DNA from 4 places in the Hornefia porci genome. Region 4 is predicted to be linked to each of the others. Evidence: riboswitches for the same ligand, from Rfam matches in the RefSeq annotation. Region 4 holds a riboswitch; each other region holds the start of a gene.

Evidence for each region. Region 4 has a riboswitch for cobalamin ahead of BHK98_RS01375 (TroA family protein). Riboswitches for the same ligand answer to the same signal wherever they lie in the genome.
Region 1: another riboswitch for cobalamin. It lies ahead of BHK98_RS09745 (sirohydrochlorin cobaltochelatase); the one in region 4 lies ahead of BHK98_RS01375 (TroA family protein).
Region 2: another riboswitch for cobalamin. It lies ahead of cbiD (cobalt-precorrin-5B (C(1))-methyltransferase CbiD); the one in region 4 lies ahead of BHK98_RS01375 (TroA family protein).
Region 3: another riboswitch for cobalamin. It lies ahead of BHK98_RS05065 (fibronectin type III domain-containing protein); the one in region 4 lies ahead of BHK98_RS01375 (TroA family protein).

Annotation. Positions count from the first base shown of each region.
Region 1 is NZ_MJIE01000001.1:2,086,278-2,089,354, forward strand. It holds gene BHK98_RS09730 (DUF819 family protein) at 1-489, shown strand, start outside; gene BHK98_RS09735 (M15 family metallopeptidase) at 508-1,218, shown strand; cobalamin riboswitch at 1,360-1,585, shown strand; gene BHK98_RS09745 (sirohydrochlorin cobaltochelatase) at 1,866-3,077, shown strand, end outside.
Region 2 is NZ_MJIE01000001.1:125,124-128,200, forward strand. It holds gene deoC (deoxyribose-phosphate aldolase) at 1-171, shown strand, start outside; gene BHK98_RS00525 (pyridoxal phosphate-dependent aminotransferase) at 258-1,346, opposite strand; cobalamin riboswitch at 1,632-1,763, shown strand; gene cbiD (cobalt-precorrin-5B (C(1))-methyltransferase CbiD) at 1,871-3,028, shown strand; gene cobM (precorrin-4 C(11)-methyltransferase) at 3,065-3,077, shown strand, end outside.
Region 3 is NZ_MJIE01000001.1:1,063,779-1,066,855, reverse strand. It holds gene BHK98_RS05075 (NAD(P)-dependent malic enzyme) at 1-38, shown strand, start outside; gene fumC (class II fumarate hydratase) at 186-1,553, shown strand; cobalamin riboswitch at 1,595-1,788, shown strand; gene BHK98_RS05065 (fibronectin type III domain-containing protein) at 1,880-3,077, shown strand, end outside.
Region 4 is NZ_MJIE01000001.1:315,039-318,115, reverse strand. It holds gene BHK98_RS01375 (TroA family protein) at 1-1,835, opposite strand, end outside; cobalamin riboswitch at 2,071-2,326, opposite strand; gene BHK98_RS01370 (TVP38/TMEM64 family protein) at 2,650-3,077, opposite strand, start outside.

The DNA of each region.
Region 1 (3,077 bases), 1.8 Mb from region 4:
GGCATTGCCAATGTCATCCCGACAGACAACGCGATCCTGAAGATGTGTAATACATTCTTCGGCTCTCAGTACGTCTGGATCACCACGCTGTCCATGATCGTCGCCACCTATGGAGAGACGCAGGTACAAAAGCTGAACGGTTCGCAGGAAATCGGTACCTATTTCATCTACCTGTTCCTGTTCGTCATCGGCGTTCCGGCCTCCATCTATCAGATCATCACACAGACGCCGGCGCTGCTGCTGTTCACTGCGATTATGGTAATCGTCAACATGCTGTTCTGCTTCATCGGCGGCAAGCTGCTGCACTTTGACCTGGAGGACTGCATCCTGGCGTCCAACGCGAACATCGGAGGACCGACCACCGCGGCCGGCATGGCCATTTCCCAGGGCTGGAGTCAGCTGGTCGGACCGATTATGCTGGTCGGAACCTTCGGCTACGTTATCGGTACGTATCTCGGCGTTGTTATCGGCGGAATTCTGGGCGCGTAAAGCTGAGGGGGCGATATTATGGCGAGTTATACTGAAACGCCGATTCCGGTTCTTCCGGATCTGGAGCAATACACAAAGACAGCCTTTATCGACTCTCCGCTGACAGAAGTGAAGGAAAGCGAAAAAATTGACATCCGGATGCAATATCCGGTTCTCGGATTCAAAAACGGGGAGCAGAGATGTTTCCTGCGCAGGGAAGTATATGAAATGCTGCAGAAAGCGGCGGAAAGCCTCCCGGAAGGATACTGCTTCCGGATCTGGGACGCCTGGAGACCCTTTGCACTGCAGGAGGAGCTCTTTGTCTCATACAGCGCCAAAATCATACGGGAGTTTCATCTGGAAAACATGTCGGAGGAGGAACAGCACCGTTTCATCGGCAAATTCGTCGCCAATCCTATTCCGGACAGGACTCTGCCGCCGGCGCACACCACGGGCGGAGCTATCGATCTGACGCTTGTTGGCCCGGACGGGAAAGAGCTGGAGATGGGATGCGGCTTCGACGCCTTCACCGACAAAACCAGGACTGCTTTCTTCGAGACAGAGGAGGCTGCGGGACTGCCGGATGCGGCGCTCATACGAGACAATCGCAGACTGCTCTATCATATCATGCTGGAGGCCGGCTTTACCAACCTGCCTTCCGAATGGTGGCACTTTGAATACGGGGACAAAAACTGGTCCGCCGTTGTCGACAGACCCGCTCTCTACAACGGGATCTTCGAGCTGGACTGAAGCTGATGTAAGCTGAAACCATATACTGATGCGGGCTCCGGGAAATCCGGAATCCGCATCAGTTTTGTTTGCCCAGCATGTGTGTCCGTCGCACCTCTTGACACCTTCAGAAACGGTTGATATAATTTCAGTAGAGAAAATGACAATTGAAATCCGTTCAGTGCCGCAGAATCCTTGTGGTTAAAAGGGAATCAGGTGAGATACCTGAGCGACTCGGTCACTGTAAACAGGAAGTACATCACAATAAGCCATTGGATCCTGAACCGATGAAAGCGGTGAAATCCGCAGAACCGTCGGCGGATCTGAGAAGGCGTGGTGTGCGGTATTACCTGTGAGCCAGGAAACCTGCTGAAGGGAGTGGAATTGGGGAATGACTTCCAGAGAAAGCTTCACCAATATCGCCGGAATGTGGATATGCTCTTCCATTTTTTGGCGTGTCAGGCCTGCTTTCCAAAGCGGGTTTTTCTTTTGCGATCAACAAAGGAAGATCCGGCGGGCCGCAGAGAACATCTCTCTCATTGACAAAAAAGAATTCTGCGAACCCGGGTACAGGAATGAGGCAGGGATTTTGTGGCAGGAAGTTTATGAATCGATCCGTTGATTGCCATTAAAAAAACTATTGGTGTTTTATTTGTGAGGAGGAAAACATGACGAGTAGTTTAAAAAAACTGGCTGTGCTGATTCTGTCTGCACTGATCCTTATCTCCTTCAGCATCATCCTGACGCCTCAGACATATGCGGCTGACGGTGATGAGAACAGTGTGGAGCTGACAGTAAAAGCCGAAGGCATGTTCAAGCCGGATTCTGCGACTCTGGTCAAATCCGGCGGCAAGAAGACGCTGATCATCAGAGACGACAGCACATCTTATGACAAGTACTATGTGGGAAAAGCTTCTGCTGCGCGCCTGTACGGATACGGCAGCGGCGCGGTCAACCCGACTCAGGAGACGATCGACGGCAAAAATTATCAGGTCTTTACTGTGGATGTAACCGGTATTGACCTGAGTAAATCATTTATCATCTCTACCCACTCAAAGAAAAAGCTGACATGGTATGAAAGAACGGTAACAGTCAATGAAAAAGAAAAGATACTTGATACTGTCGCCGGTGACGGAGCCTCGGTTAGTGCGAAGGACGGAGTTGAAAACGCGACACTGAAGGAGACCACAGAGAAGATTGAAACTGAAATGACAGAAGAGCAGGCAAAGGCCTATGTTGACGCCAACGACAGCCCTCTTCTGGTTGCAGGTCTGATCGGGGAAATCTATATCCATCCTAAAAAGACTGCTGAGGAGCAGGCAGCGCAGGCCGTTCTGACAGAGAAGACAGCGAAGATCGCGAAATATGCATATGATAAGCTGTCTGACGAGGACAAGAAAAATGTTCCGGAGATTCCGGACGGGCTCGGCTATGAATACCCGGGAGCAGGCGGAGCCGATTACTTTGTCAGCACCGGAGATGCGAGCAAGGACGATCCGCTGAATACGAAACCGGACAAAAAGAAGGAAATCCTGGTCTGCAGCTTCGGCACCAGCTATACTGACAGCCGTGTTGCCACCATCGGCGGAATCGAAAAAGCTCTGGCAAAGACTTACACCGACTACAGTGTAAGAAGAGCCTTCACATCTCAGGTAATCATCAATCACATCCTGGCCAGGGATGAAGAGAAGATCAACACTGTCAGAGAAGCCATGAACCAGGCTAAGGAGGCAGGCGTCACCAATCTGATTATTCAGCCGACCACATTGATGAACGGTGAAGAATATGACCAGATCAAACGGGATGTTGAACAGAACAAATGGGACGGCGTGACGATCACCTTCGCTGAGCCGCTGCTGGGCATGGCAGGCGATTCCGCA
Region 2 (3,077 bases), 190 kb from region 4:
GCGGCAGAGGATGTCCGTGTCATGAAGGAAACGGTCGGCGACCGACTGAAAATCAAGGCGGCCGGCGGCATTCGGGATCTGGCAGCGGCCGGAGAGCTTATCGGTGCGGGCGCGGACCGTCTGGGCTGCAGCGCGGCTGCCGATGTCATGGAGGAATGGAAGGAATCCTGAACCGGAGCCGTGAGCATGGAGTGAAGCAGAACTTCAGACCCGTCGGGGTTTCGCAGGACAGAGATGTCCTGTGGAAGCCGGGCGGGTTATTTTTGCGTGCTGTTCTGTTCGCCGGAAAGAATCTCCGTCAGGGCGCGGATGATGTACCGGTTTTCCTCCTCAGTACGCACTGCGATACGGTAGAAATATTCGCCGCGTTCCGGGCAGTCCTCAAGCCCGCGGTAATTGGAACAGTTGCGGATCAGCACAGAATGCTCCAGCAGAGGCTCGTCCAGGGGCTCGCCGCTGCGGAAGAAAATGTAGTTCGCCTGGGAATCGTAGGTTCTGAAGCCCAGTCCCAGAAGAGCGGAGATAAGCTTTTCCCGTTCCAGAGCGACGCGAACCCGGGTCTGATCCTCCAGATCAGTAAGGGACAGGGCGGCGATTCCCGCCTTTGCCGCCGGCGTGGAAACCGGCCAGGTCTGCATGCATCCGTTCACTGCCGCGGCGTCCTCTGCACTGCCGCACAGGCAGAAGCCCAGCCGTAATCCGGCCATAGCGAAGAGCTTGGTAAACGATTTCAGTATAATCACATTGGGCAAGGCTTCAATCCGGGGAAGCACCGTGTAGTTTTCCTCGCCCAGCACAAAGTCCATGAAGCATTCGTCAATCAGCATGCGCGCGCCGCTGCAGTGGCAGGCGTAGATTATGGAGGTGATTTTCTTCTGTTCGACCGGAATCCCGGTGGGGTTGTTGGGCGAACATAGGATTACCATATCGTAGCCGCCGGTTTCAATCTGTCCGACGATGCCGTCGTCGAGATGAAAACCGTTTTCTTCCTTCAGAAACCAGTAGTCAATCTGACATTCCGCCAGCTTCAGCGCCTCCTCATATTCGGTGAAGATAGGAACAACGAGCAGCGCCTTTTTCGGACGAAAGGCCAGGACGATACGATAGATCAGATCGTCACCGCCGTTTCCGCAGCAGATATGCTTCGTGCTGACGCCGGTCCTCCTGCAGATGGCCTCCTTCAGCTCTCTCATATCCGGATCCGGATAACATTCATATTCGTCGATTCCGTCCAGAACCGCCTGTTTCACTTCCGGCGGCATTCCGAGAGGATTCAGATTCGCGGAAAAATCCAGAACCCTGCCGTCATATTTATATACATTGCCGCCATGCTTTTCGATTTTCAAATCAGTTCACCTCTTCTCTCCATTCCGGAAACAGCTATTCGGAATCTCAGTTGCAGCTGCCGGCGTATATTCAGTCGGATTATGCGCCGCGACGCTGCGGATTCACTGCTTCCGGCGCTCGTCAAGTCCGACGGGGACTCAATGAGCAGACACTAAATTATACACCGCGGAGCGGGGTTCGCGCAACTGTCGGATGAGAACAAGTATCCGGCCAGAAGAAACCGGGTGCAGGCACAATTGACAGACCGCGCCGCGTACCATATAATAAACAGAGATACCGGCGGCGGAATCAGGTGCGAATCCTGAACAGTCCTGCTGCCGTGAGGATCGAGTCTGATGCATGGGGGAAAGCCCGGTCACTGGAGCGCAAGGCTCCGGGAAGGCGCATGGAGACGCCGGAGATCCGAGTCGGAAAACAATGGCGCCGGTATTGAACCAGAAAATCACAGGCGATGAATTTCAGGTTGATACTGCTCGGACACGGGACATTCAACTCCTTCATTTGCCTGGAAGGAGTTTTTTTGATGCAGGAAGAATACGATGTAGTGCACGGGAAAAAGCTTCGTCGCGGATACACGACGGGAAGCACGGCTGCTGCTGCGGCGGCTGCCGCGGTGGAAATGCTTTTGTCGGGGCAGGCGGTCCTCCACGCCGGAATCCGCCTCCCCGGCGGAGAGCGGGCGGTTTTCGACATCGAGAACATCGAGATCACGGAGGACCGGGTTTTGTGTTCGGTTACAAAAGACGGCGGGGACGATCCGGACGCGACCACGGGGCTTGCGATTTATGCGGAGGCGTCTTGGCGGAGGTCGCCCGGGGAACAAAGGATTATGCTGGAGGCCGGCGAGGGCGTCGGGCGGGTCACGAAGCAGGGGCTCGCATGTGCTGTGGGGGAACCGGCCATCAATCCCGTACCCCGGAAAATGATCCTGGAGAATGTGGGACGGATTCTGGACCGCAGCAGGTGTGAGGCTCCGGTGCTTATCCGGATTTCCGTTCCCGGAGGACAGGAGGTGGCGAAGAAAACCTTCAATCCCCGGCTGGGAATCCTGGGCGGCATTTCAATTCTCGGAACCACGGGAATCGTGGAGCCCATGAGCGAGAAGGCGCTGATCGGTTCGATTCATGTGGAGATCGACCGCTGCGCTGCGGAGGATCCGGAACGGCTCCTGATTGCTCCGGGAAATTACGGAAGGACATTCTGCCGGGAGACGCTGGGGCTGGACATCGGTCGTTCGGCGCAGATCTCCAATTATGTGGGAGAATCGCTGGACTATATACGGTACAAAGGCTTTTCGGAGGCGCTTCTGGTGGGACACGCCGGGAAGCTGGTGAAAATCGCGGCCGGCGTGATGAACACTCATTCCTCTGTCGCGGACTGCAGGATGGAGGTTATCGCGGCGCACGCCGCGGCGCTGGGAGCATCGTCCCGCACGGTCGGGGAACTTCTGGAATGCGTGACGACGGAGGAAGCCTTCCGTATAATCCGGGAGGAGGAATATTATGAGGCGCTGAAACGCCGGATCCTTGACAGAATGCTGCATCACCTGAGAGCCCGTCTGCGGGAGGAGGTCCGCATTGAGGCGGTCATGTTCACGTCTATTGGCGGTGAGGTGATAAAAAGCGGCGGTGCGGACCGGCTGATACGGGAGATCCGGCAGCAGCAGGGCGCTTCGGCGTGATAATCGAGACACAATTAGAGAGCGGGAGGAGAATGTATGGTTTATTTTA
Region 3 (3,077 bases), 750 kb from region 4:
CAGCGGTAAAAGAGGCCTGGGGAAAATACGGAGCATGATGCGAAAACCGGGCGGCAGGCCGGAGCACGAAGGAATCCGCATAAGGCATACGCAGTGCCGCTCGGAGCATGATATGAAAGCCGAACGAAAGCCTGGAGCACGAAGATGAAGGTCGGAGCACGGAACACAAATGAGGAGGGAGACGAATGGAACGGTACAGAATCGAGCACGATACGATGGGCGAGGTAAAAGTCCCCGCGGACAGATACTGGGGCGCTCAGACGGAGCGAAGCTTTGAGAATTTCAAAATCGGGACGCACCGGATGCCGCCGGAGGTGATCCGCGCATTCGCGGTGCTGAAAAAGGCGGCGGCGCAGGCTAACGAAAAGCTCGGAATGCTTGACGCGGAGCGTGCGGAGTTAATCGGCCGTGTATGCGATGAGATTACAGATGGAAAACTGGAGGGGAATTTTCCGCTGGTGATTTTTCAGACAGGAAGCGGAACGCAGTCGAACATGAATGTAAACGAAGTCATCGCCAATCGCGGAAATGAAATCGCCGGGAAAAAGCTCCTTCATCCCAACGACCATGTCAACAAGTCTCAGAGCTCTAACGACACCTTCCCGACCGCGATGCATATCGCGGCGCTCTGCGCCGCAGAGGACCGTCTGCTTCCCGCAGTGGAGTGCCTGACGCAGACCTTCCGGCGACTGGAAACGGAGTACATGGACATCGTCAAGACGGGGCGGACGCATCTGCAGGACGCCACTCCGCTGACGCTGGGTCAGGAGATCAGCGGGTGGAGGTCTATGCTTGAGCACGACGCCGCCATGCTGCGGGACTCTCTGCGCTATCTGCGGGAGCTTGCGCTGGGCGGCACGGCAGTCGGAACGGGTCTGAACGCCCACAAAGATTTTGGAAAGGAGTCGGCTGCCGCCGTCAGCCGGATCACGGGCAGGGATTTTGTTACCGCAGAAAACAAATTTCACTCTCTGACAAGTAAGGACGGACTGGTCTTTGTTCACGGAGCCGTGAAAGCGCTGGCCGCGGATCTCATGAAAATCGCCAACGACGTCCGGTGGCTGGCATCAGGCCCGCGATGCGGAATCGGCGAACTCACGATTCCGGAGAACGAGCCCGGCAGCTCCATCATGCCCGGAAAGGTCAACCCCACGCAGTGTGAAGCGATGACCATGGTCTGCGTTCAGGTCATGGGTCACGACACGACCATCGGGCTGGCGGCGTCGCAGGGGAACTTTCAGCTGAATGTGTTCATGCCGGTGATGATTTACGATTTCCTGGAGTCGGTGAACCTGCTGGCGGACGCCTGCGACTCCTTCCGCAGAAACTGTGCGGAGGGGATTCGCCCGAACAGGGAGCGAATAGATGAAAATCTGCGGAAATCGCTGATGTTGGTCACCGCGCTGAACCCGCATATCGGATATGAAAACGCGGCGAAGATCGCCAAACTGGCGCATAAGGAAGGAACGACGCTGAAGGAAGCGGCCCTCAAGCTGGGGCTGGTGTCTGAGGAGGATTTCGACGCCTGGGTTGACCCGTCGAAGATGGTGTGACATGAAAGTATTTGACTTTTTCTGTGAAGACGGGTACGATAATGGAAGAAGTCAGTTCATGTTCGCCGCGCGGAACGCGGCGCTGAGAGGGAAGCAGGTGAGAAACCTGCGCGGTACCGCCACTGTAAGTGGGAGTCCGGCCCCCGCCCGCACGGGCAGTCACTGGTATTTCCGGGAAGACGGGGTCAGGATGAAGAACACGAGCCAGGAAACCTGCATGAAAGGAATTCTGCGGGAGCGGTATACTCCGACGCAGAATGCACAGCAGTGAAAACGGGCTGCGGCGAAAGCCGCGGTCTTTTGTTTTCTCAGTGAGGAGTGAGTAAATGAAGAAAAAAATATCAATCGGTCTTCTGACCTTTGTCATAGCAGTCGCGATGCTGATGCCGGCCAGTGCGTTTGCGGCGGTTACAACGGCTGAGACGCCGGTCGGAACCTGGAACACCCATCTGAAATGGCGCTTCATTACATCCGGTAAGCCGATGGATTTCACTAACGCGCCGACGCCGCCGGCAGTGGACGGAAATTATGTATACTTCGTCGCGGGAAAGAAGCTGTACAAGCTGGACAAAGACACCGGCAAGGTGCTGGCCGTAAGCACGCTGCCCGGTACGGCGGGCTTTGGTACATCGCCGGTCGCCATCGACAGCAGCCACAACATATATGTCTTTGTGAACGGTTCCTGCGTGGTGAAGTACAGCAGCGACCTTGAGAAGCTCGCAGAGAGCAAGAAATTTGAAGGACAGAACGAGGGACCGCTGAAGATCATCGGAGACCGGATCTACGGCGGAACCTGGAACGACAGTACCGAGGGCGGAACGTACTTCGCACTGAAGCTTTCAGACCTTTCCCTCGCCTGGGAGCAGGGACAGTATGACAAAGAAGGGTACTACTGGGACGGAGCCTGCGAGGTGGGCGATTCTGTGGTCTTCGGAAGCGATGGCGGGAACCTCTACATCGCGTCGAAGACAGGAACAACTGTCACCAGGGTCCTGAATGCCGGAGAGGGCATGACCATCCGTTCCACCCCGGCGTCTGACGGCAGCAGTGTCTATGTTGCCTCCAAGACTGCCACATCCATGTCTTGGGACAGCACAGGGGTCGGCTATCTGACAAAGTATAAGGTTTCAGGAACGAGTCTGACAGAAACCGGAAAGGTCAAAATAGCTCCCTCCGTCAATACGCCGCTTATCAGCGGTGATAACCTCTACATAGGCAGCAACGGCGGGAACATCTACGCGATTGACAAGGATAAGATGGAGATTGTGAAAACAGTGAAGGCTCCCGCAAACGTACAGGGTGAAATGCTGATCTCCACAGGAAACAGCGGAAAGATCTGCATCTACTCCACCTACAACCGGCCGCCGGGCGGAATCTATTACATAGAACTGACTGACGACCTGAGTGTCTCGGCTCAGGGCGAGACCTTTATACCGCCCCTGCAGCAGTATTGCATTTCGCCGGTTGTGAGCGACGCGGACGGGAATTTGTACTACAAAAATGACGCCGGCGACATCATGGCCA
Region 4 (3,077 bases):
TTTCCGCCCGTTACCGTGATTTTTCTGCATTTAATGTAGGCGAGACGGCCGGAGCCTCCTGACCAGCTGAAGGAATCCGGAGTGTATACTCCGTCCTTCAGTGAGGTTCTGTTGTTGACCGCACCTGTGCTTTTCTGGCTGTCGTCTTTATATTTGGATACCTTGTCTTTCTTTGTGCTCTTCCTGAATTTTGTCTGTTTCCCGCTTGTGGCGTATTTGTCTTTCTTTTTCTTTGTCTTAGGAGCTGTCGTCGAGGTGCCGGAGGAAACAGCCTTCGCCCCGCCGCTGTAGAAGATAATAGTATGTTCAAACCAGCTGTTCAGCTTCCTGGAATGAGCGGAAACCGTCAGATTCTTATCCAGAGCGGAAACCGGCAGCGTGTAGGTGTAGTATCCGTTAACCACCTTCGCCTTGATCCACCGGGTTTTCGGCGCCTTCGCCGCATCCAGCGCGGTTCCCATGTACAGATAGTCGTAGCCTTCTCCGGTCAGCGTGACGGTTGCAGTCATGGTCTTTTTGCTGCCCTCCCCTTTAACCGTCAGAATACTGTACTTGGTTCCGGTTTTCGGATAGAGGTAGAACATGCGGTTATCGGTGTCAGACTTCACCTTCCAGGTTCCTGCCTTCAGGTCTTTCGTCTCTGTCGGTACTGTCGGATCCGATGGCGACGGGTCGGGATCCTGTCCGCCGGAAGGCTCCGTATACTTCCCGGAATTCACGCTCATCCGAATGGTGATAGAATAATTGATCCAGTGCGGATCAGACATTCTGACGGTTTTCCCGATGATGGGATTGGCCGTGTTCAGCGCCACCGGAACAGAAAAGGTCGAGGTCTTTGCCGCGGAATCTGTTACGCCGCTGTAAATTTTACCGTTTGCCTTCAGCTGTGTGTATTTATCGCTGCTGAACACAATCGTCGCAACAGCCTTTCCGCCGGAAATCGTAACCTTCGGACAGGTAATCGTCACTTTGTTCGTACCGCCGCTCACACTGAAGCTGTCCGGTACCCAGACGCCGTCCGCCAGATCGGTTCTGTTATCCACAGCAGGGGTGGCCGGATCGGACACCGGTTCACTTTTGTTCACGTGAATAGAATAATCAATATCGTTGACCTTCGACATCGCCGTGGTGGTTCCGACAATCGCTGTATCCCTGTTGAGAGCGACCGGAACTTTTTTGAACAAAGACCCGTTCGATGTGTCAGCCTCCGGCTCGTAGGTCTTTCCGCCGGCCTGAAGCTTCGTATAAGATTTGCTGCTGAACAGAATGTCGGCATACGCCTTCCCGTTCGTCACCTTAATCGTCGGAACCGTGATTTTCACTCTTCCGGTTCCGCCGGTGAAGGAAACGCCGTCCGGCGTGTAGATGCCGTCATCCAGCGTCGTGCTGTTGTCGATGGCGGAAGGTTCTCCGGTTTTCGCAGTCTGATTCTGCGCTGTCTCCTTTTCTCCGGAGGAAGCCGTCTTGCTGCTGCCGGACAGGTTTTCCGATGTATCGGATGTTCCCTGCTGCCCGCTTTCGCCTTGTCTCGCCTGCTGCCGCACGGAGCCGACTGAAGAAGCTGCTGACGAGCCGTTTGAGGAATCGGAGGCTGCTGTGCTCCGGTCTTCCTGCTGTGCTACTCCTTCCTGTTCAGACCGGCCCGCCTGATTGTCTTCCGCAGACGAGGCTTTTTTGTTTTCTCTCGCCACGGTCTCCTGCTGCGCCGTCGCTTTCGGAGACGCACTCCCGGCGCCTGCGGAATCTTCCGCAAACGCAGCGGCAAGCTGCGTCAGAACGAGCGCAGCGATCAGCAGGAAGGATAACGTGATTTTGTAATACTTTTTCTTTTTCAAAACAAATTCTCTCCTTCTCATCATTTTTTCCTCGCTCAGCACGGCGTTCAGCTCCGGACAGAGCACTGCGATATCTCAGGGCAGCAAAAAACCCACTTTTCTCTGAAGAAGCGGGTACTTGTATGAAAAACTTCAGTTATAATACATGAAAATCTGTTGCAGCGGAACAATGATGCGATGTATCTAATGTTTCATCATGTTATTATTACAGGCACACTCTCTCCAGAAGCATTTCGCCGATAATTCTGATACAGCAGGTTTCCTGACTTGCAGATCTTCGTTCCCCCGCGCCTTCTCAGCAGCATCGAAATGACGGTGACAGCCGGAACGCCGAAGCATTGCGGCGCACGCTGTCTGTGCCGGATGTATGCTGCCAATGGCATAGTACGGGAGAACTCCCTGTTTACAGTGACCGGATCGTTCGGGATTCACACCCGATTCCCTTTTAACTGCGGACTGCCGTCCGCGGCACTGTACCGACATATTTAATTCTACATAAATTATAGCAATTGCCCCGCGTTCTGTCAATGACTACCCGGCGGAGGGGCGGTTATCTGCTCTGCGGCGGAGCGGCATCCGCGGCGGTATCTGCGGCGTATGCGTTGCTACGGCGGCGGTGAATCTCTGCAGTGAGTATGCGCGGGTCTCGCCTCTCCCCTCTCCGGTAAAGCCTTTGCAGACAAAGAAGATTTTGTAGTTTTTGTGGGTTAATTATTAACCTGCAAAACCTGCAAAACTGTCTTGTCGGTATAAAGTATCCGGAAAAGACTATGAGAGCCTGCCCCGGGATTGGATCTTCCTGATTGGATCCCCCTTACGATATTTTCTCATAAATCTGATCGATAAACCGGTTGACTCGCTTCCGGAAGATGAAGCACAGCAGCAGAATCACGCCGCAGACAGCGCCGATCACGATCATTCCCCGGTAATTCCCTTTCATCATCATATCGCCGAACAGCAGACAGCCGCACAGTGCCGGAATTCTGCCGACGAGTGAGAGCAGCAGAAAGGCACGGAATTTCATATGAGAGATTCCGGCGGCGTAGCATACCAGATCCTTCGGAATTCCCGGAATCAGGTAAATCAGGAACGTCAGGATATACGCTTTTTCGCTGTTGAAGCGGCTTACATATTTTCCCATTCGCTCCTTTCCGAGAATCAGTTCAAGTCCGTCCTCGCCCAGAAAACGCGCCAGATAATAGGAAACGGTTTCTCCGGCCGCGCAGCCCGCCAGCGTCAGGA